2 regions of the Paenibacillus sp. B46(2026) genome follow, and region 1 is predicted to be linked to the other one. Evidence: riboswitches for the same ligand, from Rfam matches in the RefSeq annotation. Region 1 holds a riboswitch; the other holds the start of a gene.
The links. A riboswitch is a leader RNA that binds a small molecule or an ion and turns the genes downstream of it on or off. The one in region 1 is predicted to bind glycine.
Positions count from the first base shown of each region.

Region 2: another riboswitch for glycine. It lies ahead of sdaAB (L-serine ammonia-lyase, iron-sulfur-dependent subunit beta); the one in region 1 lies ahead of gcvT (glycine cleavage system aminomethyltransferase GcvT).

Region 1 covers NZ_CM165907.1:5,124,924-5,140,032, forward strand. The annotation lists gene AC1S8V_RS22825 (mannitol-1-phosphate 5-dehydrogenase) at 1-668, opposite strand, end outside; gene AC1S8V_RS22830 (PTS mannitol transporter subunit IIA) at 665-1,099, opposite strand; gene AC1S8V_RS22835 (BglG family transcription antiterminator) at 1,096-3,198, opposite strand; gene AC1S8V_RS22840 (PTS mannitol transporter subunit IIBC) at 3,237-4,691, opposite strand; gene gcvH (glycine cleavage system protein GcvH) at 5,112-5,504, opposite strand; glycine riboswitch at 5,848-5,970, shown strand; glycine riboswitch at 5,974-6,074, shown strand; gene gcvT (glycine cleavage system aminomethyltransferase GcvT) at 6,292-7,428, shown strand; gene gcvPA (aminomethyl-transferring glycine dehydrogenase subunit GcvPA) at 7,425-8,780, shown strand; gene gcvPB (aminomethyl-transferring glycine dehydrogenase subunit GcvPB) at 8,915-10,354, shown strand; gene ptsP (phosphoenolpyruvate--protein phosphotransferase) at 10,594-12,306, opposite strand; gene AC1S8V_RS22870 (HPr family phosphocarrier protein) at 12,299-12,574, opposite strand; gene ptsG (glucose-specific PTS transporter subunit IIBC) at 12,652-14,703, opposite strand; gene glcT (glucose PTS transporter transcription antiterminator GlcT) at 14,992-15,109, opposite strand, start outside.
Region 2 covers NZ_CM165907.1:521,338-536,446, reverse strand. The annotation lists gene AC1S8V_RS02570 (PAS domain S-box protein) at 1-640, opposite strand, end outside; gene AC1S8V_RS02565 (acyltransferase) at 1,316-1,876, shown strand; gene AC1S8V_RS02560 (ABC transporter permease) at 1,970-2,704, opposite strand; gene AC1S8V_RS02555 (ABC transporter permease) at 2,706-3,422, opposite strand; gene AC1S8V_RS02550 (ABC transporter ATP-binding protein) at 3,419-4,333, opposite strand; gene AC1S8V_RS02545 (HAMP domain-containing sensor histidine kinase) at 4,419-5,942, opposite strand; gene AC1S8V_RS02540 (response regulator transcription factor) at 5,969-6,652, opposite strand; gene AC1S8V_RS02535 (alpha-glycosidase) at 6,880-8,646, shown strand; gene sdaAA (L-serine ammonia-lyase, iron-sulfur-dependent, subunit alpha) at 8,812-9,789, opposite strand; gene sdaAB (L-serine ammonia-lyase, iron-sulfur-dependent subunit beta) at 9,779-10,468, opposite strand; glycine riboswitch at 10,580-10,714, opposite strand; glycine riboswitch at 10,719-10,842, opposite strand; gene AC1S8V_RS02520 (LolA family protein) at 10,992-12,083, opposite strand; gene AC1S8V_RS02515 (sensor histidine kinase) at 12,085-13,575, opposite strand; gene AC1S8V_RS02510 (response regulator transcription factor) at 13,572-14,282, opposite strand; gene AC1S8V_RS02505 (phosphotransferase enzyme family protein) at 14,475-15,109, opposite strand, start outside.

The DNA.
Region 1 (15,109 bases):
GCAACGCAGTGTCCTGTATTAACAGTGAACAGTTTTCGTTCGATATACGGCTCCAGATCATCGACATATAGAATGCCCTCAACCGGTTTGAATGCAGGAGCCATCTGGGAACGATCCACCACCCACTCGTAAAAAGGCTCCACCTGTACATGCAACGGATCTTCATGATGCTGAATAGGTACAATCCGGTCTACAGCCGAATCCGGGAAATAGATGTACTGATCCGCAAGTAAGCACACTTGCTCATCGAGCAGAGCATATACATGCTCTTTCAATTGCGTACTGGCTCCAATTGCGTTCTCGCAAGCAATAATGTGAAGAGGGTTTTGAGCAGGACCGGAATTCAGTCTTTTCTCAAGTCCCTTTGCAATACCTGGTGCAATATGTTTCAGCACACCCACGCCCACTGCGGTTGTAATCAGATCAGCTTCCACAACGGTTTGGGCAACTGTCTCCAGTTGGGTTCCATCGATTGCATTTACGCCTGTGACGGTCTCCTGATCCTTGCTCTCGTTAGCCAGTTCCACCGTATACTGTCCCCGTTGCTGAAGAGCGGTTACCAAGGTCTGATTCACGTCGGAGAAAACCACCTCATACCCTGCACGGGAGAGGATCAATCCGATAAACCCGCGTCCAATGTTACCTGCGCCAAAGTGTAGGGCCTTCATAGCTCCATTTCACTTTCCAGAATAGCAATAACTTCTTCGGCTGTTTTCGCCAGACGCAGGGCCTCCATATTCTCATCCTCAGCACAGATCACCGCGATGCTAGTCAAGATCTCCATATGTTCCCCGCCTTGAGCCGCGATACCAATGACCATATAAGCCTTTTCTTCGCCAAAATCTACACCCTGTGGATACTGAATGACAGAGATGCCTGTGGATAAAATGAAAGCTTTGGATTCCTTCGTACCGTGCGGGATCGCAAGTCCGTTCCCTACATAGGTCGAGACAATCTCTTCACGTTCAATCATCTTCTCAATGTAATCAGCAGTAATATGTCCCGCATCCTTCAGAATCTGTCCAGCCATACGAATCGCTTCATATTTGTCCTGAGCCGTCGCATTCATGATGACTTTATCTGTTGTTAACATACTCATAATGGTTGACCTCCAATTTCGGTTTTACTGCGATAAAATCCAACGAGTTCCTGGGACAGGTAATGAATGAGTTCATCCCTGATTCCCTTTTCCAGTAATGTAATCATTTCTTCCTGCAATAACAGGGCGCTGATCTCACTGAGAACCTCCAGGCTTTCCTTGGATAATTCTCTGGGACCGAGCATCAAAAGAACATGGGTAACTCCTGCCGGATCATCCGGTGTACGAAGGAGTGGCTCAGTAAGCTGGAATAGGCTGATGGACGGCCTGTAGATTCCCTCACTGCGTGTATGAAACAGTGCAAGTCTTGTACCGGGAATCTTCTGACTCCCCACTGCTTCACGTGCCTCCAACCGTTTCGCAATCTCCTCCGGTTCCTTCAGCACACCCGATTCATGGAGTACTTTGCACATTCCATACACGGTTTTATAGAAACCGATATCTTGGTTATCCAGCGGATACACCTGAAACTTGCCAATAATTCGGACGATTTCAATCAGAATTGCTTCCATTCCGTCAGGGTCCGAGTAACGACTTGTCGTCTGAACCTCTGCTTCACGGGGCTTGTTATGCTGTCGTTGTAATGTTGTTGTCCGGATAAAATGACGCAGACGTTCGCTCTCTTCCGCCGTGAGCAATGGACTCACTTTGTAATACTGATGCTCATCCATCGGCAGATCGACAGTGGATAACACCAGATCATATTGATCTGGAGGCATCCGGGCAGCTTCATACCAGGACACGCTATCCATGATCCGAATCTCGGGAATCTCCTTCGACAGTCGGCTGGACAGCATGCGGGATGATCCGATTCCGCTTGTACACACGATGATCGCTCTGATTTCCCGTTTCAATGCACGTAACCTCTCGATGGAAGCTCCAAAATGCATGACCAAAAAACCAATTTCCTCATCCGGAACGTCTGTGCCTGGCCAAGCTTGATGCACGGATTGTTTGACATCTTCGAAGAGGGAGTCATAATCCTTGCGAATCTGCTGCAAAAGCGGATTACGAATCATCTGTTGCCCTTCAATTCGCTCCATTACAGGTTGCATATGACCAAGCAGACCTTCACGAAGCAAACGATCCTCATGAAAGGCGTAATGCGTTCTCGCCTGCATCTGATCAATCAGTGAATGTACCCTGTCCAGTAAAATCAAGTCGTCTATTGGCAACAGCCGCGAAGAGTGAATCCGTTGCTCGGTCTCAATTAATAGCCTGTGAAAATAAGCTTGCTCATCTTGGGAGAATGTCAGCCCCAGCTGGGTGGATAACACACCACACAAGCGGGAAGCCATATAAGGTGGAACCTTCATCTCATCCTGCTCTGCAACTCCATCTCCCGTTTTCTCCCGTGGAGAAATACGGCCAATGCCAAAGCCTTTACGAATACGTACAACCGCTACGGATAATTGAATCAGCAGCTTCATGTATTGGCGTTCCGGGATGTTCTCCAGCCATTCGATATCTGGTTGCCATAACGCATTTTCGACCGTAAGCACATCACCGTGCCCAATCATATCCAGCAATTTTTGGTTTACGATGGAGCCTCCTTGTTCAGGCTGTCTTCCGAACAGGTCGGACTCATCCAGAAATTCCAGTGCAAGTGCAGCTATGGCCGTGCGATGAATCGTCTCACTTCCGTTAATCTTGACGCCATATCCACGTCTGCGAACCAGCTTCAGTCCCGCCTGACGAATCCGTGACTCCAGATCGTCCAGATCAGTCGTTACAGTGGATACAGTCACTTTCAGATCCGAAGCCAGGGCGAGCAACTTTACAGGCTCCGGTTCATCAAGCAGGATGCAAAGCATGAAGAGCTTACGCTCTTCCGGCGTAAACTCTACGTATTCTTTACCCTCTAGTTGCTGGCGCAATACAGCCAGATCATCGGAACTGGCATCGATTCGGATACCGGTTCCTGATTTTTTTTCCAGCCTCATGCCCAAAGGTTCAAGCCATTGTTCGATCATTTGAAGCTCCCGGTGAACGGTTCGGGTACTGACCTTTACTTCAACGGCGATTTCGCCGGCAGTGACTTCATGTGGATGCTCCAGCAGAAACTCCACGATTTCACGCTGTCTTTTGGTAATACTCATATCTCAGCCTCCGGCTCAGGGAAAACGAATGCGTGCAATTACTTCAGACGTTCAACGAGCGCATCGTATTCCGGGCTTTTTAGGAAGTTGTCGATGGATATATGTTCTGCGTTCGGTGCAACGGAGCGAGCTCGATCCGTTAATATTTGTTGTGTGATTACCACATCTGCATCCGGCGGGATATCACTGATGGCCGTATTGGTCACCGTAACGTCAATCCCCTCTGCCTTCATCTTCTTGCGTAGAATGGAAGCGCCCATGGCACTCGACCCCATGCCTGCATCACAGGAGAAGACAATCTTCTTCACATCTGTTTTCACTGTAGAAGAAGCCATATCCGCGGCTCTGTCTGCTTCACGATGATTTGCCGTAATGCCAGCGTTTGGCACGGTTCCTTGACTTTTCATGTCTTTCATCCGACTGGATGCGGACTCCAGATCTTCGTCCTTTTGTTTACCCGTTTTCAGCAACACTGCTGCAACCAGGAAAGAAACGACGGCTGCTACAAGCACCCCTGCGAGCATCGGCAGGTATCCACCTTTTGGTGTTAAGAGGAAATACGCGATAATACTACCCGGTGATGGTGCCGAAACAAGTCCTGCTCCGGTGAGCATGAATGTTAATGTACCTGCGACGCCACCCGCGATTGCGGCAAGAATCAGAATCGGTCTCATCAGAATGTAAGGGAAGTAGATCTCATGAATTCCCCCGAAGAAATGAATGATAACGGCACCTGGTGCAGAAGATTTGGCCATTCCGCGTCCGAAGAAACAGTAAGCAAGCAAGATACCCAGTCCCGGACCTGGGTTGGATTCAAGCATGTATAATACGGATTGCCCTAATTCTCTCGCTTGATCTGTTGCAATAGGTGTAAGAATACCGTGGTTGATTGCATTGTTCAGGAACAATACTTTACCTGGTTCAATGATTAGGTTGACCAGCGGTAGCAAGCCCAGATTCATTAAGCCTTGTACCCCGGCAGACAATACTTTGCTAATCGCTTCTACAGCAGGCCCAATGCCCAGTAGAGCAAAAATCCCCAAGATCCCGCCAATAATACCGGCTGAGAAGTTGTTAACCAGCATTTCAAATCCGGCTCTAATTTTGCCTTCAATGGATTTATCGAACTTTTTGATGATCCATGCTGCCAGTGGTCCGGCAATCATGGCGCCGAGGAACATCGGGATATCACTACCCACGATGACCCCAATGGTCATAATGGCACCCACGACACCACCACGCTGACCATGCACCATCGTACCCCCGGTGTAACCAATTAACAGTGGCAGCAAATATTTGATCATCGGATCGACTAGCTGTGCAAGCGTCTCGTTAGGGAACCAGCCTGTTGGAATGAACATGGCCGTAATTAATCCCCAGGCGATGAACGCTCCCATATTCGGCATGACCATACCACTCAGGAATCGGCCAAAACGCTGCACACCTACCCGTAGCCCACCTTTGGAATTGGACGATTGGTCCAAATTACTCATTGTATTATCCTCCTTGGATCAAGTGATTATGATTTATGAAAGGGGTATCATTTCTCCCCTGCTGTAATCCTAAGCGAGAATGGTCTCCTGTTCAATGAAATGAAAGCGTACTTTCGTCATGAACAATGATGACAACATTAGGTTATGTAATCGTTTTTATCTATGCATAATGGCTGAACCCATTGGTACACAAGGCTTTTCTTGCCTATGACTTTTATTATTTCCAAAATCATTTTCTATCCTATAGCTTGGACTAATCTTGCTATTCACATCCACAATCTGCTTAAATCAGCATTCACAACGTTCATTGGAAAGCACAAAAAAACCTCTGCAAGCATAGGCTCACACAGGTCGCAATAACATGAAGCACGTCTCATATTTTTATAAAAATATATGTTAATAAGTACAAGTTCGTTGATACTATTCTTCCGTATGTTTACGATACGCGTCTGCATTCATCAATGTAGACAATGCTGCTGTCAGATCTCCCTCAACACGAATCTCAATCATCCAGCCTTCCTCGTAAGGAGAGCTGTTCACAAGTTCAGGTGAGTCCTGCAACGAATCATTGACTGCAATAATTGAACCAGTGACGGGAGAGAACAAGTCCGAAACCGTTTTGACCGATTCGATCGTTCCAATGCTGTCTTCTGCTTTTACATTGGATTCAAGGTCAGGCAATTCCACAAACACAATGTCACCCAGCTGATGCTGCGCGAACTCGGTAATGCCAATACGTACAGTATCCTCCCCTACGGTTTGCACCCATTCGTGCTCTTCACTGTACAGGAAATCACTTTTCAATTCGCTCATCGATATCCGCCTCGCTTTTCATTAATGAGTGCATGCGTTCTTTGACCTTAACCTTTTTCCCAGAACATAGCGTATGATATTTATGAATCAAATGTCAAGATACCTCACAATTTATTTGCTAATTGCCTCCTCAAACCGTAACCTGAATACACTCTTTCTACATATACTGGTGAATATTAGAATAGTAAGCGCAGTCTTTATAAATATACGAACAATAAAATTAAAATTATATTAAACATTCGGTTTTAAATCATTTTCTATGATATCGTTCTTGACATCGACAGTGGATTCACGTTTTAATGAGAGGAGTAAATGTGTTTATTGGACTATGTTATACCCGCGGATGAATGTAAAGGGAGAGATTACCCGTGACACCCGATTCGGGATGTACATGAGGTAACGCCGAAGGAGTAAACCACCGATAAGCGGCGGTGAATCTCTCAGGCAAAAGGACTTTTACGGGACGCAACTCTGGAGAGCATCTATTCGCCCTGTGCGGGCGTAATGATCACCCAAGGGGAAACCTGCTGCACAACGCAGCGGGGTAACTCTCAGGTACAAGGGACAGAGCCTTAGAATACAGCGTGCTACTTGGCATGCCGGTTCTTTGGCCTGTCCTTTTCCTTTTTCCCAAAAAACGAAAAACAGGATTCAGATCGGCGCTGCCATAGCTGCCTTACCATACTTATGTGATGAAAATCTCTAGCTGAAAATTTAAAAATACCCTGATTCATTGATCCACGATTATTATATTCGGTCGGCTGACGGCCCATGACGAGGTGATTTGATGTCCGATTTGCTTAGAACACCACTCTTCCCACTGTATCAGCAATATGAAGGCGTACGGTGCATTGATTTTGGAGGCTGGGAGCTTCCGGTGCAATTTAGCGGAATCCAGAAAGAACATGAAGCGGTACGTGAGCGTGCTGGACTGTTCGATGTATCCCATATGGGCGAATTCACAGTACAGGGTGATCAGGCTGAAGTATTTTTGCAACAAATGATGACCAATGATGTGACCACGCTGGTCCCTGGTCAAGCCCAGTATACCCTGATGTGTTATCCGGATGGCGGTGTGGTGGATGATCTGCTCGTGTATAAGCTGGAAGAACAGAACTATATGCTCGTGGTTAACGCCTCCAACATCGACAAGGATTGGGCATGGCTGCAAGAGCACTTGATCCCTGGCGTAAGCTTGACCAACGATTCGGAGCAGACGGCACTACTGGCTCTGCAAGGTCCACTGGCTGTAGATATTATCGGAAAAGTTACAGATATGGATGTATCCACGATTGAACCGTTTCGTTTTGTGCAGGATGCTGAAGTATGTGGAGTAAAATTGCTGTTGTCCCGTACCGGTTATACCGGTGAAGATGGCTTTGAACTATATGTACCTGCGGATCAGGCCGCTGTGGTCTGGAATGGATTAATGCAGGCTGGAGAAAGTCACGGACTGGTACCAACTGGACTTGGTGCCCGGGATACACTGCGCTTTGAAGCGAGGCTCCCCCTGTATGGACAGGAATTGTCGGCAACCATCTCTCCACTCGAAGCTGGCGTAGGTATGTTTGTGAAGCTGAATGCTGGACCCTTTATCGGACACGAAGCCTTGTTACAGCAAAAAAAAGACGGTCCCGCCCGCAAACTGGTCGGCATCGAAGTGCTGGAGCGCGGTATTCCCCGCCCACACTATCCGATTTACGCCGAAGGCGTACAGATTGGTGAAGTGACAACAGGCACACAATCACCTACATTGAAGCGTAATCTGGGGCTTGCCCTCATCGACAGCAAATACGCTGCGCTGGGAACCCCGCTTGAGATTGAGATCCGCGGCAAGAAACTGAAAGCCGAGGTCGTGAAGACCCCTTTTCATAAACGGACACGTACGTCAAAGACACCTACTCAAGGAGCTGATCAAGCATGAGCAAGCACCGTTACATTCCCATGACCGAGCAGGATCAGAGCGCCATGCTCGCAACCATCGGTGTGGATACGCTGGAGGATCTGTTCCAGGACATTCCTAAAGAGATTCGTTATCAGGGTGAGCTGCCCGTATCCTCCAAACTCGATGAATACGCGCTGACACGTCACATGTCCAAACAGGCTGGCGCCAACGCCAATTTCGAAACACATGCCAGCTTCCTCGGCGCAGGCATATATGATCATCATGTTCCTTCCGTCATCAATCATGTCATTTCCCGTTCCGAGTTCTACACCGCCTACACACCTTATCAGCCTGAGATCAGCCAAGGTGAACTACAGGCCATTTTCGAGTTTCAGTCCTACATCTGTGAATTAACCGGTATGGCTGTAGCCAATGCCAGCATGTATGACGGTGCAACGGCCTTTGCAGAAGCAGGTAATCTGGCCGCAGCGGCAACTCGTCGCAAACAGCTCATCGTATCCCGTACCGTTCATCCGGAAGCCCGTCAGGTATTGCAGGCGTATGCGCACGGACTGAGTCTGGAGATTGTTGAGATTGGCTATAAGGATGGCGTCACTGACTGGGATGCCCTGCAAGCCGCCATATCGGACGATACCGCTGCTGTCATGATCCAGAGCCCGAACTTCTTTGGTGCCGTGGAAAATGTAAAGCAGGCTGCTGACCTCGTGCATGCGCACAAGGGCCTGCTCGTCGTAAGTGCTAACCCGCTATCGCTGGGTCTGCTGGAAGCCCCAGGCAAGCTGGGTGCCGACATCGTTGTTGGCGACGCGCAGCCCCTCGGCATCGCCGCTTCACTTGGCGGCCCGACATGCGGATATTTCGCCGTATCCCAGCCTCATATGCGCCGAATTCCTGGCCGAATCGTAGGCCAGACAACCGATCGCAATGGTAAGCGTGGTTTTGTACTCACGCTGCAAGCGCGTGAACAGCATATCCGCCGTGAAAAGGCGACATCCAATATCTGTTCCAATCAGGCTTTGCTTGCACTCAGCGCATCTGTGTATATGTCCATCATGGGTAAACAAGGAATGATCGATGTAGCGGATCTGAATTTACAAAAGAGTCATTACACCCTGAATACATTAACTGCGATTCCTGGAGTTAGCCTTACATTTAATGCACCAACATTTAATGAGTTTGTGATTAAACTTCCTGAAGGAACAGACGTGAATACACTTCAGTTGAAACTGCTGGATGCGGGCTTTATTGGTGGCTACGAACTCGGACGTGATTATCCGGAGCTTGCCGGACATATGCTGGTTGCTGTTACCGAACGACGCAGTAAGGAAGAGATTGACGAATTCGCACGAGCATTGGAGGGATCGCTGTGACTCAGGAAACGACGACAACGACAACATCAGTACAAGGACAATCGGAAACAGGCACCTCTTCCTCCACTTCGGCTCCATCTGAGACAGCTACAACATACAGTGCACAGACCTTATCTCCTGCTCCGGAGCAAGCATTGATTTTTGAACTCAGCAGCCCTGGACGTGTCGCTTATTCCCTGCCAGAATGTGACGTTCCTCGTCAGGATGCCGATACGTTGATTCCCCGGGAAATGCTCCGCTCGGAAGCAGCAGCACTGCCGGAAGTGTTCGAGGTAGATGTTATTCGACACTATACAGCCCTGTCCCGTCGCAACTTCGGGGTAGATAACGGATTTTATCCACTGGGCTCTTGTACGATGAAATACAATCCAAAGATTAATGAGGATGTTGCCCGTTATAATGGTTTCGCCAAAATCCATCCGTACCAGCATGAATCCAGCATTCAAGGTGCACTTGAACTGTTATATACGTTGCAGAACGACCTTGCAGGTCTGACAGGTATGGACGCTGTGACTCTGCAACCAGCCGCTGGTGCCCATGGAGAATGGACTGGACTTATGATGATTCGTGCCTACCACGAAGGTCGTGGCGAACAACGTACCAAAGTCATTGTGCCCGATTCTTCTCATGGGACCAACCCGGCAAGTGCAACCGTTGCAGGATTTGAAACTGTGACGATTCCATCCCGCGCAGACGGACTGGTCGATCTGGACGCACTCCGTGCAGCCGTCGGTTCGGATACAGCAGCATTGATGCTGACGAACCCGAATACACTTGGTTTGTTCGAGAAAGATATTCAGGAGATTGCATCCATCGTACACCAGGCTGGTGGCTTGCTGTACTACGACGGAGCCAACTCCAATGCTATTATGGGCATTACCCGTCCGGGTGATATGGGTTTTGACGTGGTGCATCTGAACTTGCACAAAACGATGAGCACGCCTCATGGTGGTGGTGGACCTGGCGCCGGACCAGTAGGTGTGAAGAGTCGTTTGGTTCCGTTCCTGCCTAAACCGATGGTGATCAAAAATGCTGATGGGATGTATGCATTCGATCGTGAAGGCGATCAATCCATTGGCCGGGTGAAAGCCTACTACGGTAACTTCGGTATATTGGTTCGTGCCTATGCCTACATTCGTACCTATGGACCAGAAGGCTTGCGCCGTGTCTCTGAATGTGCGGTACTGAATGCCAACTATATGATGGCCCGTCTCGCACCTTACTACGAGATTCCGTATCCAGGGGTATGCAAACATGAATTCGTCATGTCTGGCCGGGGATTGAAGCAGTATGGTGTGCGTACACTTGACGTTGCCAAACGATTACTTGATTTTGGATATCACCCTCCTACGGTGTACTTCCCACTCAACGTGGAGGAATGCATCATGATCGAGCCAACGGAAACCGAAAGCAAAGAAACGTTGGATGGATTCATTGATACGATGATACGGATTGCCAAAGAAGCAGAAGAGACACCTGAACTGGTGTTGAATGCACCGTATGGCACACCGGTTACCCGTCTCGATGAAACAACCGCGGCACGCAAACCTGTTCTGAACTGCGCTTGCAGTTAAACACTAAGTGAATTTCTAATCCATGCTCTTGCTGATGTTAACTACATCAGTAAGAGTATTTTTTTGGTTAGACATTACAGGACCTTTCTCCTCGTACTCCTCTTTTATTTCCTATTCATTCGCGCAACAAAAAAAGCCGATATCCACATAATTCGCGGATACCGGCAAAAATCGCTGCATGAATGCAGCTCATTATCGGAAAAAGAAAAACCTCAAATCCGGAGGAACCCCCGGCAAAATTACGCTTGAATGCTTTGAACCAATTCAACGACTTGTTCAGCCGTTTGCATATCCAGAGCTTTGGCAGCCAGTTCCTGCATATCCACACGGGACAGCTTGGTGATCTGACTACGAGCTGGCAGAATGGATGTAGCGCTCATGCTGAACTCATCCAATCCGAGACCGAGCAGCAATGGAATTGCTGTTTCGTCTCCTGCCATCTCACCACACATGCCAACCCATTTGCCTTCACGATGCGCTGCATCGATAACCATTTTAACCAAACGCAAAATGGCCGGGTTGTAAGGTTGGTACAGATAAGCCACTCGTTCGTTCATACGGTCAGCAGCCATCGTGTATTGAATCAGATCGTTCGTTCCGATACTGAAGAAATCCACTTCTTTGGCAAACTGATCCGCCAGAACTGCAGTCGAAGGAATTTCGACCATGATTCCGAGTTGAATGCTGTCAGAAACAGCAATACCTTCAGCAACCAGCTTCTCTTTCTCTTCGAGCAAGACAGCTTTTGCTTCACGGAATTCACCGAGTGTTGCGATCATTGGGAACATGACACGCAAGTTTCCATGTACGCTTGCACGCAGCAATGCACGCAATTGTGTACGGAAGATATCCAGACGGTCCAGGCACAGACGAACTGCGCGGAAGCCGAGGAATGGATTCATTTCTTTTGGCAGATCCAGGTATGGAAGCTCTTTGTCTCCACCGATGTCTAGTGTACGAACAACGACAGGTTTACCTTCCATTTTTTCCAGTACCGCTTTGTAAGCATTATACTGAATGTCTTCGGAAGGAAGCTTGTCTCTACCCATGTACAAGAACTCGGTACGGTACAGGCCTACAGCCTCGCCGCCGTTTTCCAGAACACCCGTTACATCATTCGGTGTACCAATGTTGGCTGCAAGTTCAACATGAACGTTGTCCACTGTTACCGTTGGCTCATCACGTAGTTTTCTCCACTCTGCACGTTGTGCATCATACTGTTCCTGTTTGGCACGGTATTCAGCAATAACTTCATCAGTAGGGTTAACCAGCACGTGACCATCCAGACCGTCAACAATGATCATATCGCCTTGTTTCGCTTGAGCCAAGATATCCTTGGTTCCAACGACAGCCGGAATTTCAAGCGAACGAGCCATGATCGCCGAGTGGGAAGTACGTCCACCAATGTTGGTTGCAAAACCTTTAACAAATTGGCGATTCAGTTGAGCCGTGTCGGAAGGCGTCAGATCCTCCGCAAGCACGATCACTTCTTCATTGATCTCAGCCGGACTCATGAAGTCGATACCAAGCAAGTGATTTAGCACACGTTTGGTAACGTCACGCATATCTGCTGCACGTTCCTGCAGGTACGCACTCTTCATGTTCTCGAACATGGAGATAAATTGCGATGCCGTTTCGTTCAAAGCAAATTCTGCATTGATCATGTCATCTGCAATTCTAGCTTTAACCGGATCAATCAGTTCCGGATCATTCAGAATAAGCAAATGCGAAGCAAAAATCTCAGCTTTTTTCTCGCCAAGCTCTTGTAAAGTACGCTCTTTGATCGCCTCAAGCTCAGCCTGGGACTTGCCCAGAGCTGAGTCGAGTTTCGCGATCTCTGCGTCAACGTCGGTAATTTGGCGTTTTTCTACAGAGTAATCAGGATGCTCCAAGATAAACGCCTTGGCGATAGCAATACCCGCCGAAGCCGCGATCCCGGAGACATTAAGCATTAATTTCGCCCAACCCTTCGTTAACCATAACGTCAATCAAAGCTTGAAGAGCTTCAGCTTCGCCTTCGCCTTCAACGATGATGCTGATGGTGTCACCTTGTTCCAATCCGAGGGAAAGAACACCCAGGATGGATTTCAATGTTACTTTTTTACCGTTAGCTTCTGCAAAGGATTCTGCACCTTTGAATTTGTTTGCTGTATTAACCAGGGCTGTCGCCGGACGTGCGTGGATACCATCTTCGTCTGTAATTCTGAATGTTTGTTGCATTACAATCATCTCACTTTCAGTAGTTTGGTTTAGGCATTGCATATATTTACACTTGCTTGCCATCGTTGGAACACTTCTTATTTTATCTCAATGATTGGCTGTTCGCCAACTTTCAGCACTCCACTCTTCTTCAGCGTTACCGTGGAGCCCTCTGGCAGGTTGGTGAAGATAACTGGTGAAATGATCGAAGGAGCGTTTGCTTTGACGTACTCCAGATCCACTTCCATAATCGGCTGACCTGCCGATACCAGATCACCTTCCTGTACCAGTACGTTAAAGCCTTGACCTTTCAGCTTCACCGTATTGACACCTATATGAACAAGCACTTCCTTGCCTCCATCGGACATGATGCCCACGGCATGTTTGCTTGGAAATACATTAAACACTTTACCATACACAGGAGAAGTTATTGTACCATCATGTGGCAAAATTGCGAATCCATCACCTGTCATTTTCTCAGCAAAGACCGGATCAGGTACGTTTGTAATGTCCAGCAATTCACCATTGACTGGCATTACGATATCCTCAGCAACAATGCGCTCGCCTTGCTCACCTTGTGCCTTCTCCTCTTCTGGAGTTGGTTTGGCAGCTGCTGGCGTTGGTGCTGGTGTTCGTCCTGCAATAATATCCTGCATTTGTGATTTGATCGTGTCGGAACGTGTTCCGAAGATGGCTTGAACATTATTACCCACTTCAAGCACACCAGATGCACCCAATTGTTTCAAACGATCTTTTTTCACATTGGATTTCTCATTAACTTCAATCCGCAAACGAGTAATACAAGCGTCCAGATGTTTGATATTTTCCTTGCCGCCAAAAGCTTCAAGAATGTTATGTGGCAGATCATCCGTTGAACCGGAGCCTCCGCCAGATGCGGTTTCAGGCGTTGCATCTTCGCGTCCAGGTGTTTTGAGATTGAATTTGCGAATGATCAATCGGAATCCGAAGTAGTAGATCACCGCAAGGATCAAGCCGACAATAATTACGTCCCACCATGGTGTACGGTTCGGAATAATACCGAAGATCAGGAAGTCAATGAACCCACCCGAGAACGTCATACCGATTTTGACACCAAGAATCTGCATAGTCATGAAAGACAACCCTGCAAAAATACAGTGCACTGCAAACAGGAGTGGCGCTACAAACAGGAATGTGAATTCAAGTGGCTCTGTGATCCCTGTAAGGAACGAGGTCAGCGCAGCTGAACCCATGATCCCTGCAACATACTTTTTGTGCTCCGGTCTTGCTTCATGGTACATCGCAAGTGCCGCAGCTGGCAAACCAAACATCATGAACGGGAATTTACCGACTTGGAACGTCCCCGCAGTTAGGTTCACACCATCCCGTAGTTGATTGAAGAAGATTTGCTGGTCCCCACGAATGACGTCTCCAGCCTTGTTCACGTACTCGCCGAACTCAAACCAGAATGGAGAGTAGAAAATGTGGTGAAGACCGAACGGAATGAGTGACCGTTCCACGACTCCGAAGATGAATGCCGACAGTGTCGGACTTGTATCTACCATGAAGTGAGATACAGCATTCAACCCATTTTGAATCGGAGGCCAGATAATCACCAGAAGCAACCCGATCAAGAGAGATACAACCGAAGTAACAATCGGAACAAAACGTTTACCTGCAAAGAAACCAAGGTAAGACGGCAGTTCGATTTTGAAAAATCGATTGTAACACAGTGCGGCGGCAATACCTATGATGATACCTCCGAACACGCCTGTACTTAATGTTGGGATACCCAGGATGCTGGCATAACCCGGTACTTCACCGATCATTGCCGGAGTAACACCTACCGCGGTACCCAGTGTAACGTTCATGACCAGATAACCGATGATGGCTGCAAGTCCCGCAACCCCTTCGCCACCGGCCAAACCGACGGCTACACCGACGGCAAACAACAATGCCAGATTATCAAATACGATCTGACCTGCGTTCATCATGATTGTTGCAATCGAGTTCACCCAAGGGGTGTCGAGCGCCGTAACATATTGCAAGAAATCCGGATTGACCAGCATGTTACCGATACCAAGCAGCAAACCTGCAGCTGGCAGAATGGCCACAGGCAACATAAGTGCCTTACCTACTCTCTGCAATACACCAAAAAGCTTTTTAAACATCGCTTCGTTTTCACCCTTCCGTTTAAAGTTGTATGTTGTTATGCAAGCAAGGGAACACAAAAAAGGCATGAATTAATAAAGTGAACTGTACCAACCTTGGGGTATAGCATACCCTTAATAAGGTAAGAACAATCACACTCTAAATAACTCATGCCTGATCGAGTCAGTAACACGTCGCTTATGTTTATTCAGTTGCTTGATTACGGAAACCATTGTAGCACCACTTCTAATCCATTGCAAGCCTTTACACAAAAAAACTTATTTCCGAATTCCATCAATGAAATGATTTCACTTATTCTCTTCTTCTTTCCGCTGATTCAGCCGTTGAAGATGAATCGTCAGATAGCTTACCTCCGCAGGATAGACAGGCAGATTCAACCTTTTCTCCATCACTTTGGTCAGCTTC
Region 2 (15,109 bases), 2.3 Mb from region 1:
GCAACACACGCATCTTGCAGCCATTGCCGATCTTGGAAAGATCCATAGGGTCCGGATAATCTCCCGGATAACAATAATCCTTGAAGGACTTTCCTATGACTTCCTCCGGCTTATAACCTAGTAAGGTGTACACGGAAGGGGAAACGTATAACAACTCACCATCCGTAGCACAAGTCGTAATCAGATCTTGTGCATGGTCAGCCAGCACCTGATATTTCTCCTGTGCCTCCTTAAGCTCACGTTGCACTTCCAGGATAGCGGTAACATCTTTGGCAATGCCATAGATTCCTACGACTTCTTTTCCCTCCGTTATAGGCACATACGTGATCTCTGCCTGTTTCAGGGAACCATCTTTATGATAAAAAGTAATGGAATTACTGACTGAACGTCCAGCCAGTACCTCTTTAATGTATTGTTTGCGTGAATTTTCACTGTCCGGAGGACAGATCTCACTCTGATTCATACGAATCAAGTCATCCAGTGTATACCCCGATATCCGCTCTACCGAGGGATTAGCATCAATATAGTTTCCATGAATGTCCATCACATAAATGGCATCCGGATGATTAAAAAACAGTGATTGGTAAGAACTTCCCTCAGAAATAATGCGCTTCAGGGTTTCCGTTTTATTAATATCCAAGGCTTACCCCTCTTTTCTCAGCCACTTTCTTCATCTAACAGAAGGAATTAATTATCCCTTACAGAAATGGGCCTACCCTCGAATAACCATGTAAGCCTGCCTAGAAACAGCTTTTTTTTATTTTATCAGATTCTCGTCTCATTTTGCTTACAATCTATGATCCAATTCACATGATGTGTGATGTAATACTTGGAATTTTGATATTACTTAGGAGGTGTCTTCAAACGCAGGCAAGTTATACAAGAATCGATGTAAGCCTCTAACAAGCTTGAAGTTGAAGCCAGCTGATTCTGGCGAATGGGTAAACGATTTTCTTAAGAACTCAGGACATCTTATTTGGTGTCCAGGTCCCCTTTTTAAATTTTAAAGAACATCAGACACGTTAATCCCCATAATCTCCTGTCATAAACGCTGCAAACGGTTGTTTCATTGGATATAACATGTCTCAGGTTCCTTAGATTTCTGAGATCACTTCAAATCCTTGAATAAGACTCCTCGGATTCGTTAGGGAGTTGAGAGGATGAACCCGCCCCCCGCCTGAGGCAAAGCTTCTCAAAGAAAGAGAGATAATCCGCTCTTATGACGCCTCGATGTAAAATTAACGATACATTTTGTATCAAAAAGGCTATAATCGTTAAAAAAACGTTTTTTGACTACGGAGAGGACGGATGAATCATGCTGCCCAACAGATTTAAAATTGCTTACGGCAAACTAAGAGGCTTGGCCATCTTTGGTAAAATTCAGCCCTCTATGGGCCTGCTGCCACGAATTCGGGGTAAGGTTTATCTGAATAGATTGGGTGACTTGCAGGTGGGAAAGCGGCTTAACATCATAGGCAAACCTTGGGGAACCCAGTTAACGGTGGTCAAGGGCGCGCGGTTAACAATTGGCGATGACGTCATGATTAATGCAGGAGTGGGGATTGCCGCAAACGTTGAAGTGACCATCGGCAATAATGTCATGATTGGTCCTAGAACAAGCATATTCGACAGTGCCTACCACCGAATTGACTCGCTGGATGATGGGAGCCAGACTGCCAAGCGGATTGTGATTCAGGATAATGCCTGGATTGGTACAGGCGCGCTTATTTTGCCCGGAGTGACCATTGGCAGAAATGCAGTTGTGGCAGCAGGAAGCACGGTAACCAAAGATGTACCCGAAAATACACTTGTAGCCGGCGCACCAGCCAAGATCATTCGGGAGTTGACCATTCATGATGGGTGGGTCAGACATTAGAAAAAATCCTCCTGAAGCGTACATACAATAGAGCTTTGCATGTTTTGCTTAAGAGGATTTTGATCTACGATAACCAAGTGTGTAACGGATTATTCAGATTTCTTTTTTCGCAAAATACATCATGCCGATTCCAATGAAAATAACAGCACTGCCTCCGACGACCGTTAGCATCGTCATCAGTGGTACATTGTAGGCTCCGAAACCTCCGCCGTCCACGGGTGTCATCAGAATCATCGGTTGTGCCCATGGATAATACGGCCCAAATGTAGCTGAGTTCACGATGAGAATATTCGGTACAGTCAGTGCAAAATTCAGCGCGAGCGGTGCGGCAAAGCTGCTCCACACCAGGGAAACGAACATCTGCAAGGCAGCCAGTGGGACACAGGCCAGCAACCCAAGCAGCAGTTTGCTCGCCAAGAATCCCCAAGGTACTGGCATCGCAATGTCATGAACCATGCCTGCCAGCAGAATGGACATCAGCAACAATACTTGTGTACCCGCCAGAAGCATGAGTACAATCGTCAGTTTGCCTGCATATACACCTGAACGTGTGAGCGGCAAAACCAGCATCTGCTTCCACCCTCCTCCTGCATGTTCGAAACGGCAGACAAAGGACGTAAACACACCGGTCAGCATCGGCAACAGGAGTAATCCGTGCAGGAAGACCATGGTGCCCATCAATACCTGCCAATTCCCCGATGGAGTGGACAAGAGTCCGATGAGCAGCGCAATGAGTGGACTCAGCAGAATCAGGAGCCATATGGGGGACTTGCCCATTTTCAACCGTTCAGCGGACAGAATTCGGAAATACGTTGTCGCAAAGCTCATATCAGGCCACATCCTTCCGGCTAAAGTGCACCATACCGAGCAACAGGATCAAGAGCCCCAGACCTGCACCCATGCCTGCATACAGATATGGATGGGGTCCATTCCAGGCCATCTGCGCCCATGCGAGCGGAAAGTTCGGTGAGATACTGAGTGCGAACATGCCCGTTATCGCGAGAACGATGCCCAGGGTGACAGGAAGCGCCTGATTCTTGTTTACCATCGTGAGCCATAACTCCAACGACAACACGGGAAGAGCACCAGCTAAAGGCAGCAGCCCCAGCTTGATTGCATGCATCCAAGGGATCTCACTGGCATGGAATCCGAGGACCAGACCCAGACCCACAATTCCTGCGGTTAGCAGCAAGCAGGAGATCACCAGCAGCAGGCAGGCAAGCAGGAACTTGGCCAGATACACGGCCGGTCTGGGAATCGGCATCGCGAGCAGCTGTTTCCACGATCCCTGTTCATGCTCGACATTTGCGATCATGGAGCTGAGAATGGTTGCCCCCAGCATCAGGGACAAGGGCACAAAGATAACCACATTGCCCAGCAATCCGCCCCACAGGTTATCTGCATACTGCTCTTTCAGATAGTCCAACCGTAATCCGAAATTAAGCGCCTGCATTGCTGTAAGTCCAAGAGGGGCCAAAAAGACGAGAAACCAGATTCCTTTCCCCCGAATCTTGAGCCAGTCCGACGATAACGCACGTCCGGTCATATGGTTGCCCCCTCGCCAATGACCCGCATGAACAGATCCTCCAGCGACTGACGCTGTTCCTCTACACGATACACATCATGATCCTGCTCAATCAATCGGCGCACAAGCAGTGCAACCGAAGGGTTATCCATATAAGGGAATGTTAACGCAGAACCCTGTTGCTGACCGAATTGCCCCTGTTCTCTCGCCAGCTTCATAGCCTCTTCCGGCTCGGAAACCGTTAATCGGATAGAGCTACCCGTCTGACTATGCAGACTCGCAATGGTATCCTGAAGCACCATTTTTCCATCACGGATAATGCCGACACGGCTGGCCATCTGCTCCACCTCGCTTAGCAAGTGACTGGAAACCAGTACGGTAATCCCGTGCTCCAGAGGCATGCGTTTGATCAACTCACGAATCTCCTGAATGCCGGCAGGATCAAGCCCATTCGTTGGTTCGTCCAGGATCAGCAGCTCCGGTTCACCCAGCAAAGCGCTGGCAATACCCAAACGTTGCTTCATCCCAAGGGAATACCCCTTCACCGAACGTTTGGCATCCTTGGTCAGATCTACAATGGACAGCACTTCAGCAATTCTCGATTTTGGTACATTGATGATGCGACGTAAGGTTTCCAGATTCTCTACCGCGTTCAGATGTCCGTAATAGGACGGGTATTCGACCAAGGAACCCACACGGCGCAAAATATCCATGCGATCCTTGCGGATATCCTTGTCAAAGACACGGATCACGCCTTTGGTTGGTTTAATCAAGCCGAGAAGCATGCGAATCGTTGTTGTTTTGCCGGCACCATTGGGACCGAGGAAGCCGTAGATATCTCCCTTTTTAATATGCAGATCAAGTTCACGGACCGCTGCACGGTCCCGGTATGTTTTCCATAAATTCGCCGTTTGAATAATATTATCACTCATTGTATGATCACCTCGGAACTATCGTAACCCTCCAAGGTTAAAGCCAAGGTAGTCTCCAGTTTAAGTTTAGTTTAAAAAAGCTATTTCAGCGGTTGGTTGTTTCCCTGTTTCCCTTACCACTGTAGATATATGTCCAGACACCCGCATCAGAACTCTCTTCCCGCTTGCGCAGTCCCATCTCACGAATCAACAGGTCTACAATGGATAGGCCCAGACCTGTGCCTTTTGTGTCGGAATCCTGTTGCATTCCCGGACCACGATCTTGAATAACAATAGCGGTCTCGCCCTGAATCTCCTGTGTTGATATGCCAATATACTTCCCGCTGGCGGCATGACGGATCACGTTTTGGAACAAATTATCGAGAATACGGCGCATTCCCTGCTCATCCATATGCCATATCAATGGTTTCTCCGGAAGGTCAATATCAATTTCGAATTGCTCTTTCTCCCAGACCGGGTACCAGGCCGCCGCCGTTTCCCTGACGATCCGCAGTATATCTTTCTCTTCCAGCTTCAGTGTATATTTCCCACTCGTGAGCAAATTGTAGGATAACATGTTGTCAATGAGGCCGCCGAGATCCTCCATCTTCACTTCCATGCGATGTAATGAACGGTCACCTTGCTCGCTGAGCGCTTCTTTATGCAAAGCATGCATATGTCCACGAATCACCGTTAGCGGGGTACGCAGATCGTGGGAGAGCCCTGCAATGAGACGTTTGCGTAATTGTTCTTCCTCGCGTTCACGCTCGCGGCTGTCGGACAGTTGATGCACCATCTGATTGAAGGATTCCTCCAACTGACCGATCTCATCTGACCGACGAATATCAACTGGAAGCGGAATGCCTTCCTTACCCGGAGTCATCATCGCCGTCTGCAATCGAATAAGCCTTTTGCGAATACGTGCGAAGAAGAGAATCGACATCATGATGAAGATCATGAAGATGATAGTCATGACAATGCCGAGATACAAGAGTTCCAGCGGCCAGTTACTCTGTGTCATTTGCAGAAGTGAACGCGGCACTTCAATGATCATGAAGCCCTGCCCTTTGTCCTGTTCATTCCCGCCGATATATGCAACTACGGTCAGCGGATCGCGAAAGGAAGCTTCTTTCATGAATTGCACCGTATTGTTCACATTCCATAAGGCTGGAATTCGGGTCTCTGCCGTTTGCCCGGAATCCAGTGACCATCTCAATGTCGTGTCTGTCATGCCATCCGGCGACGTGGATTCCAGCAGCGTTACATCTTCACCACCAAGAATAAAGAGGGTCTCACCACTCGCATTCACACGATACATGGAAGATTTGGGATACATGCCATGTAACTGCTCCAACCGGGCCTTAATCTCCTCATCCGAAACACCATCCAAGTTCTCTGCTTCACGCGACCATAGGTTACTGATTCGGGTAACGTCACCGTAAGGTGCAGCTTGATTCGTATTCGTGTTATTTACCACCACAACATATATAATGGATATGATCGGAAGCACAACGGGCACAAATAATACTGCCGCCAAGATCAGGATGATGTATCTGGACATCAAGGACCGCCCAAAGCGAAGTTTGCGCCGCCCGGATTGCTTCCCATCCATGCTTCGTTCTGCCTTCATGATCTTTCGTTCTCTGAACGGCCTGATCATGGCTTCTTCACACGATATCCCACACCGCGGACCGTTTGAATAACTACCGGATTGGCCGGATCAAGCTCCAGCTTTTCGCGCAGATGCCGAATATGTACCATCAAGGTCTTGTCCCCATCCAGATAGGGCTCGTTCCAGACGGCCTCATAGATCTGCTCTTTCGTTCGAATCATGCCCATATGTCGTAGCAGGTAGGCGAAGATGTGGAACTGTTTTCCCGATAAAATAATCTCATCCCCCGTCTCCTCATTGACGATCCGGTTGTCCTTCTCATAAATGGAGAGATGATCCAGCTTCAGGGCTGTATCCGATGAGACCGCAGTTCCTGCCTTACGCAGCTGGACCTCGATTCGGGCAGCCAGTTCATCGGGGTGAAATGGTTTGGTCACATAGTCATCGGCAAAATCAAGACCGTGCAACTTGTCGTCAATGGATGTTCTGGCCGAGAGCATGACAATGGGCACGGCGGGATGTTCTTTTTTCAGTCGCTGACCCACCGTAAATCCATCCAGCCCGGGCAGCATAACATCCAGAATAATGAGTGAACAACCGACAGCAGCCTCCGCTGCACCTTCACCACTGCCGAGCCATACCACCTCATAACCGCGCTCCTCCAGATCGGCTCTGACCCATGTCGCAATTTCCGTATCGTCTTCAATATATAACAGTTTAGTTTTCATCCGAATATTCGTTTCCTTTCTGTCCCCATTGGGTTAATGATATATCTGAGCATAATAATGATAAAAGCTGCCTATAACAAATGAATTCATGTCTTGTTGAAACAATGTTGAAGCCTTTACGTTACCACACATGCTAATTATAGCTTATCCATTAACGTGGGGAATGTCATATTAATCAAGTCTACCAAGTACATATTAGTTCTACACCTGACGGGAGGAATTTCATTATGCTGCTGGAAGCCATCTATCATCAACCGAAACGGAACTGGGCCTATGCCTACGACCGGGATACGATCCGTCTACGCCTGCGTGCCAAAAAGGACGATCTGACCGAGGTACATGCCTTGACCGGGGACAAATATGCTTGGGATGCAACCAAAGCGCTGGTTCCCTTAACCAAGTTTACGACAGACTCCATGTTCGATTATTACGAAGGTGAAGTGAAGCCTCCTTACCACCGACTGAAGTACTCTTTTCTATTAAAAAACGGAGACGAACAGATCTGGATGACCGAGACGGACTTCCAGGAAGAAGAACCGGACGATCCGGGCCGTATGTTCCAGTTCCCTTATATTCACGCCGGAGCTGTGTTCACACCCCCTGCATGGGTGAAGGATGCAGTGTTCTATCAGATTTTCCCTGAACGATTCGCGAACGGCAACCCAGATATTAGTCCGGAAAAGGTGGAACCGTGGGGGGGCGAGCCGACACCATTCAATTTCTTCGGCGGTGACCTTCAGGGCGTGATCGACCATCTGGATTACATCAGCCAGCTTGGTATTAATGCAATCTACTTCACACCCATCTTCGAAGCCACCACCAATCACAAATACGATACCGAGGACTACCTGCATGTAGACCGGCACTTTGGTGACGCAGATACCGTGAAAAGGCTGGTCGAGCTGTGCCATGCGCGCGGAATCCGCGTTCTGCTGGATGCCGTGTTCAACCATTCCGGGAAGACGTTTGCACCGTTTGTGGATGTACAGAAGAACGGGGAACAATCCAAATACAAGGACTGGTTCCACGTGCACGAATTCCCGCTGGATGTGAAGGATGGCATTCCTACCTATGAGACATTCGGATTCGAAGCGCACATGCCGAAGCTCAATACGGAGAATCCGGAGGTTAAGGCCTATCTGCTGGAAGTTGCCGAATACTGGATCAAGGAAGTGGGTGCAGACGGATGGAGACTGGATGTCGCGGACGAAGTGGATGATGCATTCTGGCGTGATTTCCGCCGTGTAGTCAAAGCCGCTAATCCGGATGCCTATATTCTGGGCGAAGTATGGAACGAGTCCTCTGCCTGGCTGCAGGGAGATCAGTTCGATGCTTCCATGAACTATCCGTTTACCGATGCCGTGAATGCCTTTTTTGTGAAAAATACCATGCAGGCCGAACAGTTTGCGAACTCCATCGGTCGACAGTTATCCCGCTATCCGCTTCAGGCCAGCGAAGTAGCATTCAACTTGCTGGACAGCCACGATACCCCGCGTCTACTCACCCTGTGTGAGGGCGATCAGCGCAAGATGAAGCTGGCTGCGTTATTCCAATTCAGTTATATGGGGGCTCCGTGCATCTATTACGGAGACGAGATCGGAATGGACGGTGAGCATGATCCCGGCTGCCGGAAATGCATGGAGTGGGATGAAGCAAAGCAGGACCGGGAACTGCTCGACTTTTATCAGAAACTGATCTCCCTGCGTCATGCTCATCCCGCCCTCCGTGCGGAAGGCACCATTCGTTTCCTGCAGGCTCGCCACAATGGGGGGCAACTGGTATTCGAACGGCAAGACAATGAGGAACGCATCCTCATCTTGTTCAATCGTTCAGAGGAGACAGCCATTGTCGAACTGGAGGCAGGTGACGGTGAGTGGACCGAGCTGTTCGGCGGAAACCATCGTACTGCCAAGGAAGATGGCGTGCTCGCCATTGAGCTGCCTACGTATGGATATGCCGTACTGAGTACGGCTGTGACTCAGGGATCGTCTTAATACTCATACATGTGTCATTCCGTTTATGCAGTACATCTCGGCTATACCCAACCGCAAAACAAGCGTCCTGCATGACCTGAATCCAGGTTTGCGGACGCTTGTTTTTGTATTCGCCGTTATACATAATAATGTCACTGATTTATATCTCGGTGGTCCCGGTTCAGCTTAAACCTGAGGGTCCGTGTCCACTTGAGCATTATCTGCCCCACTTGTAGTTGTGTCAGAATCGGCTGTGTTCGATTCCGGCTCAGGCTCAGCACGCTTTGCCTTCGGTTTAGCCAGCTTCTGCATCATTTTGCGTCCGGTTGGCGTCTGGGCCAACCCGCCCTGGGCTGTCTCCCGATGGCGACTCGGCATTGCACTGCCTACTTCCAGCATGACGTCTATAACTTCGTCTGACGGAATGGCACTACGCACACCGGCCAATGCCATATCGGCCGCAGCCAGTGCTGTTACGGCACCAAGTCCATTACGGACGATGCACGGAATTTCGACGAGCCCTGCGACTGGATCGCAGATAAGGCCCAGTGTATTTTTCAACGCCAAGCCAACGGCATGAACGACCTGCTCCGGTGTACCTCCACGCAGCTCAACCATAGCACCCGCAGCCATACCAATCGCAGAACCCACTTCCGCCTGACAGCCACCTTCGGCACCGGAGATAAACGAATTGTTGGCAATGACATAACCGATTGCCCCGGCACAGAACAACCCGTTCACCAAGTGTTCGTCCGTCCAGCCAAACCGCTCTTGTGAACTGATAAACACACCAGGAATAATGCCGCAGGAACCGGCTGTTGGTGTTGCCACGATCCGGCCCATGGAGGCATTCACTTCAGATACACACAGGGCATACGCCATGGCAAGTGCAGAAGCATCGCCAGAGCAAGTCTCACCCTTGCGAATGTACTCGGCCATTTTCTTGCCGTCTCCACCCGTTAACCCACTGCGTGATGTGGTATCTTCCGTTAATCCCCTGTGTACCGCTTCCTTCATCACTTGATAATAGTCCGACATCTGCTGCACAACATCCACTTCCGGCGTATTGGTCTCCTGGACCTGCTCCTCAATCATTAGCTGAGCAATGGTTTTGGATTCCGCTGTACAGATCGTATTCAGTTCATGCAAATGTTTAAACCGCATCCGAATCAACTCCTCTCTTCAAATCAATGACACGAATGTCCAGGACATGGTCGAGCGAACGCAGACGCTTCAACATATCCGGATTAGGCACGCCGTCCATCTCCATTGCCGTCAGCGCTTCTCCATCACGGGCTTTCCGATCTACCTGCATATACCCGATGTTAACCCCGGATGAGCTGATCGTGGATGTCACTGACGCAAGCACCCCCGCTTTGTCCGCATGTCGCAGAACGAGTGTCGGAAACTCTCCACTGATCTGAACACGAAAATCATTCATCGCATGCACTGATACGCTGCCGCCGCCAATGGAAGCACCGATCAGCGAGCATACGCGATCTCCATGCCACAATTCAATTTTGACCGTATTCGGATGAGGAGCAGGCAGGCCGCTTGTATAAAACTCAACCTCCATGCCCGCTTCCTCTGCGTATTGCTCTGCATCTGGAATACGCGGATCGTCTGTGACATAGTCCAGCAGACCACCGATCAGTGCCAGATCTGTTCCGTGCCCCTGATACGTATCTGCAAATGAACCGTACAGTGTCAGTCGTGCCCGATCCGGTGTACATCCCAGCCACTGTCGAGCAATTCTTCCTAACCTTGCTGCTCCAGCTGTATGTGAACTTGAAGGCCCCGTCATGGACGGACCAATAATTGAAAAAACATCTTTAAACCGCACCTGCAACCCTCCATTTATATTCGTCATTTCCATCCAGAAGCATATACAGATTGTTCCTTATTTACTGAATGATGACACCAAAAAAGGACAGAAGAAGGCCCCAAGCCCTCTCTCTGTCCTCGATACCTGAGAGTTTCATGATCAGCAGTGTCCAAGGACAAGGTGAATGCCTGCGATTACAGGCAAGCTCACCGGGCTGACTGATCATATACCCCTTGGGTGGCGCAATTCGCGCACTCTCCAGAGTTGCGTCCAACGATGGTACATTTACCTGAGAGATTAACCACTACGCCGGGTGCGCAGCAGCTTGCTCCTTCGGTGCCTGAACACTAGCCATTTTGCTCGGCTAACCAGGTCTCTCCCGCTCGTTATCATCCGCTGTATAGTCATATCCTCGTTCGAACACACATCGAACGTGTATCTTTTGTTAAAATGATCATATTCGGTACATATACTTACAGATTAATATGCTACACATTATATGTCAATAAAAGTGACGTATAATTATCATCTTTATCACTCATTAGGAATGATTAGGCAGCTTCAATTCATTTATCCAAGCTTGAAGCTTCTCTTTCGTCCATCCTTCGTTTTCACCCATGACGGAGTACCGCAAGCCATTTTCACTCCATGATATGTTCCGAATGCTCTTCATATATGAACCCTCGGTGTTACGAACCTTAATCTTGGCTTCATCCGGCATTAGTGTATCGTCCACATTTTCTTCCGGCATCTTGAATACCGTCAGGCTGACTTCTACCTTGTCGTCACGTACATAATACAAGGTTACTTCATCTCTGCTCAGCTCACCGCCCAATGTAGACATTTCGATCCGTGATCGTTCGAATTCTCCACTCGTGTCCTGTAGGAACGGCTGTTCCAACGCTTTTTCCGCTTCCTCTAAGGTCACTTCGGAATTCTGCATCATATCGTTCAAGTCCTTCACATCGACCTCCTTAGGGATGTCAATTACGAAAGTATCCTTTGTGAATTCAGGGTCATACTGAATCGGATCATAGACCATTTCTGATTTCCCATCCCCATACGCGCTGTTTACTTTGACAATCATCCACGTTTTGGGGTCTACCCAATACTCTGAAGATATGGAGAATACGCCTTCTTCTTTTGGTGTCAATTCAATATGAATGACGTCCTGTCCATGAAGTTTCTCCTGTCCCATCATATTCACATCATGCGTAATACGTAACCGCTCTAGTTGATCAACCAATATTTGCTTCTGGGTTTGATTAGGCTGTTGTGACACGGATGATGCATCCATGGAATATGCTGCTCCTGTTTCTTTTTCATAAAGGATGATCTCCTTTCCGTTATTAACTGCGTAACTGACATTGCCATTCTCGGATGTTTCCGTGCGCTTTCGGCCGGTTTCACCATCTACCCATTCCTTAATTTGCATCGTGTTAGTCAGCTTGTCGTCCGCCCATATCTTCATCACACCTTCCGCATAATATGAGGCAGGTTCTGTTTCTGCTGAGACAACCTTCTCGATCATATCGTCTCCTGACATAGCCAGCATATCCTTCTCCGCGCAACCTCCAAGCAGGGCGCCTGCAAGCAAAGCAGTACCCAGCATCATCCATCCTTTTTTCATCATCTTACCCATCCTCTCTGCGTTTACATTCTCCATGTTCAGGCAATCGGCATGCTGCCAGCGTTCCATATCCTTCGTATGACCACATGCGCATATCCCCCCCGTGCTTTATTGCAACCCGTTTGGCTATACTCAATCCCAATCCCGAACCACCTGCATACGTCTTCTCCTCCTGATTCTGGTGTTGAACATAGGGTTCGAAGATACGAATGAGCTGTTCTTCAGGAATAGCAGGACCTTCATTTTGTACTATGATCAATGTTGCCCCCGCCCTGTAGTTATCCAATTCATCTCCAAGCGAGGGAATAATCCATTCTGGGAGCTCCCCATCTGAAGCAATAACCCCTAGTCCCATTACACCGTTCGTCCTTGTGTGGCGTAGTGCGTTATTTATCAGATTATCTGTCAGGCGCATCAGTTGTTCGGGATGAACTCGGTACAGTTGATCTGTGCGGACATCCATCTTCACGTCAATCTGCCCACGCTCGGCAAGTCCCTCATAGCTCCCAAGCAGCATATCGAAAAACTCCTCACCTTCCACCTCAACCATGGCCATCTCCGATTCAGTGGAACCCAGCGCCGTATACATCTCAAGTTCACTAATCATCTGTTTCATCCGCTTCACATTCCCATACAGCACGTCCTGATATTCCTGCCTTTCACGGCGTTCCAGATGCGGATTGCTACTAAGTGCTTCCGCATAAGCACTAATGGACATTAACGGCGTTTTCAGATCATGAGACAAAGAGGCAACCATAAGTTCCTTCTCTTTTTGTTCTCTTCGCACTTCAGCCTGGGTTTCTCTGACTTTCTCCTGCATTGCATCAAACTGTTGGAGCAATGTGCCCATTTCATCATGACGAACAGGTAGCACATCTGGAACAGCCTCTCCCCGTGCAAAAGCATCCATTCGTTCTAATAGATATTTCATCGGTCGAAAGAGCTTTCTGGATAGCAGCCACAGCACTGTTCCGTATAACAGGATAAAGAAAGCAGCAGCCAGACCAATGACCCAGGTTGTCCGCAAGGATATGCCTTCCAGCCAATCTCCACGCAGCATGACAATCTCGTAAATGCCAACCAACTCACCCTTTTCCCATACGGGTTTTTTCAGTGAAAATGTGCGATGACGAATCTGTAAGTTGTACAGATTACGATACAGCTCCGCGCCCCCAACGGTGTAGGCTCCAGCAGTCCATGTGTTCTCGCCAGATGTATACACCCGAATCCCTGTTGGTAAATACAGATCAAAGTTCACCCGAACATCCTCCAATTCAGAGAGTGCAGCGAAGGCATCAGGCGATTGCAGACGGTACAGCCCCGGGTCAGATAAAGCCAGTTCAATAGGGGCCATTTGACCGGACAACTCTACATATTCCGTTACGGCACGCTGATCATTGTAATAGTTATACAGGGAGTACAGCGCCCACCCTGCAACGACAGGCAGCAGCATTACAATGAGAAAGGCAAGCATTAACCAGTACTTCAGCTTCATTCTTCCGGCTCCCCCACGAATCGGTAGCCACTGCCCCACACCGTCTGAATCCAGCGTGGATGATGGGGCTCGTCACCAAGCTTGGCCCGAAGGCTCTTCACATGAACTGTGACCGTACTAGAGTTCCCCGCCTCTGGCTGACTCCAGACATGTTCATACAGTTCCGCCTTGGTAAACACCCGGCCCGGATGAGAGGCAAGCAGTAGGAGCAAAGCCCATTCCTTGTTGGTTAGTGCCACATGTTCTCCATGTATCTGTGCGCGCTGATTCAAATCATCGATCGATAACCCATCGTTATACTGCTGATCTGTCGATTCCGGCTCTACACCTTGATATCTCCGGTACCTGTTCAGATGGGATTTAATGCGGGCTGTAAGTTCTGTCAGACTGAAGGGTTTGGTAATATAATCGTCAGCTCCCAGACCCAGCCCTCTGACTTTGCTCTCTTCCTCGATTCGAGCACTCATCATGAGCAGCGGAACATCACTGATTAGCCTGATATTTTTGCATACCGTGAACCCATCCATCTCCGGCAGCATCAGATCTAACAGGACTAATTGATAGGTCCCCCCCCTAAAGTCTTCCCAGCTCTCCAAACCGCTTGATGCCCAAGTCACCTCATAACCCTCACGTCGTAGATGATCTCTCAGAATGCGAGCAATCTCTGGATCATCCTCCACCAGCAATATGTTCTCGCTGTCTCTCATCGCTGCTTCATCCTCCCATGACTGTATTGTAGCGAAGAAAAGCTGACTCTCCGCAGAGTTTATACTTTCTTCATAAATGTCCATTACGATCGTTATCTAATGCATGCAAAAAGAGCCCCCCGATTGTTCAGGACGCCCAGGTATTATTCACAATCTTAATCCTAAGTTATAGCTCCTAGAAAAGAAAATACCTCATAACTCATAGAAGATGCTCTCGTTCTGCACATAAGGTCTGCAATACTTGCTGCACAGCTTCGGCATGCGATCTTTCATCCATTCGTGTCTCGATTCATTTGCCATCTGAAAGGCATAATAACCCAGTGTAAAGATCAACATGAACCCTTCCATTAATCGAATATCATGATCCGTGAGTGGCGCGATCTGTTGGGTATAACCGGATAAGAATATGTCACGTTCCTCCCGATTGAACATAAGTGCTGCCCCTCCGGCATCGAAAAGATAATAACCATAACCGTGTAGACAAAAATCAATCATGGAAATTCCCTGCTCCCTTATCAGCAGATTGTTGCGAGTAATATCCCCATGAATGATCCCCCATGTCCCTGCGTTCTGCGGGTACGTTGCTAGCTGTTCATTAATGTTCTCAAACGTCTCACGAAGCAGATCGAAGTCTTCCGTTGTAAAAATTCCCAGTCGGACGCCTTCCTCTAACTGCCCTAGCATGACCAAGTTCTCATGGCTATTACCATATGCCGGCCGTACCTTTGTTCGATCTGTCTGATCCTGCTCACGCCCATATTGATGAAGCATCTGCAGTTGTGCCCCAAGATCATAGATCTGCTCTGTTGTCAGGCGTTCTCCCTGCT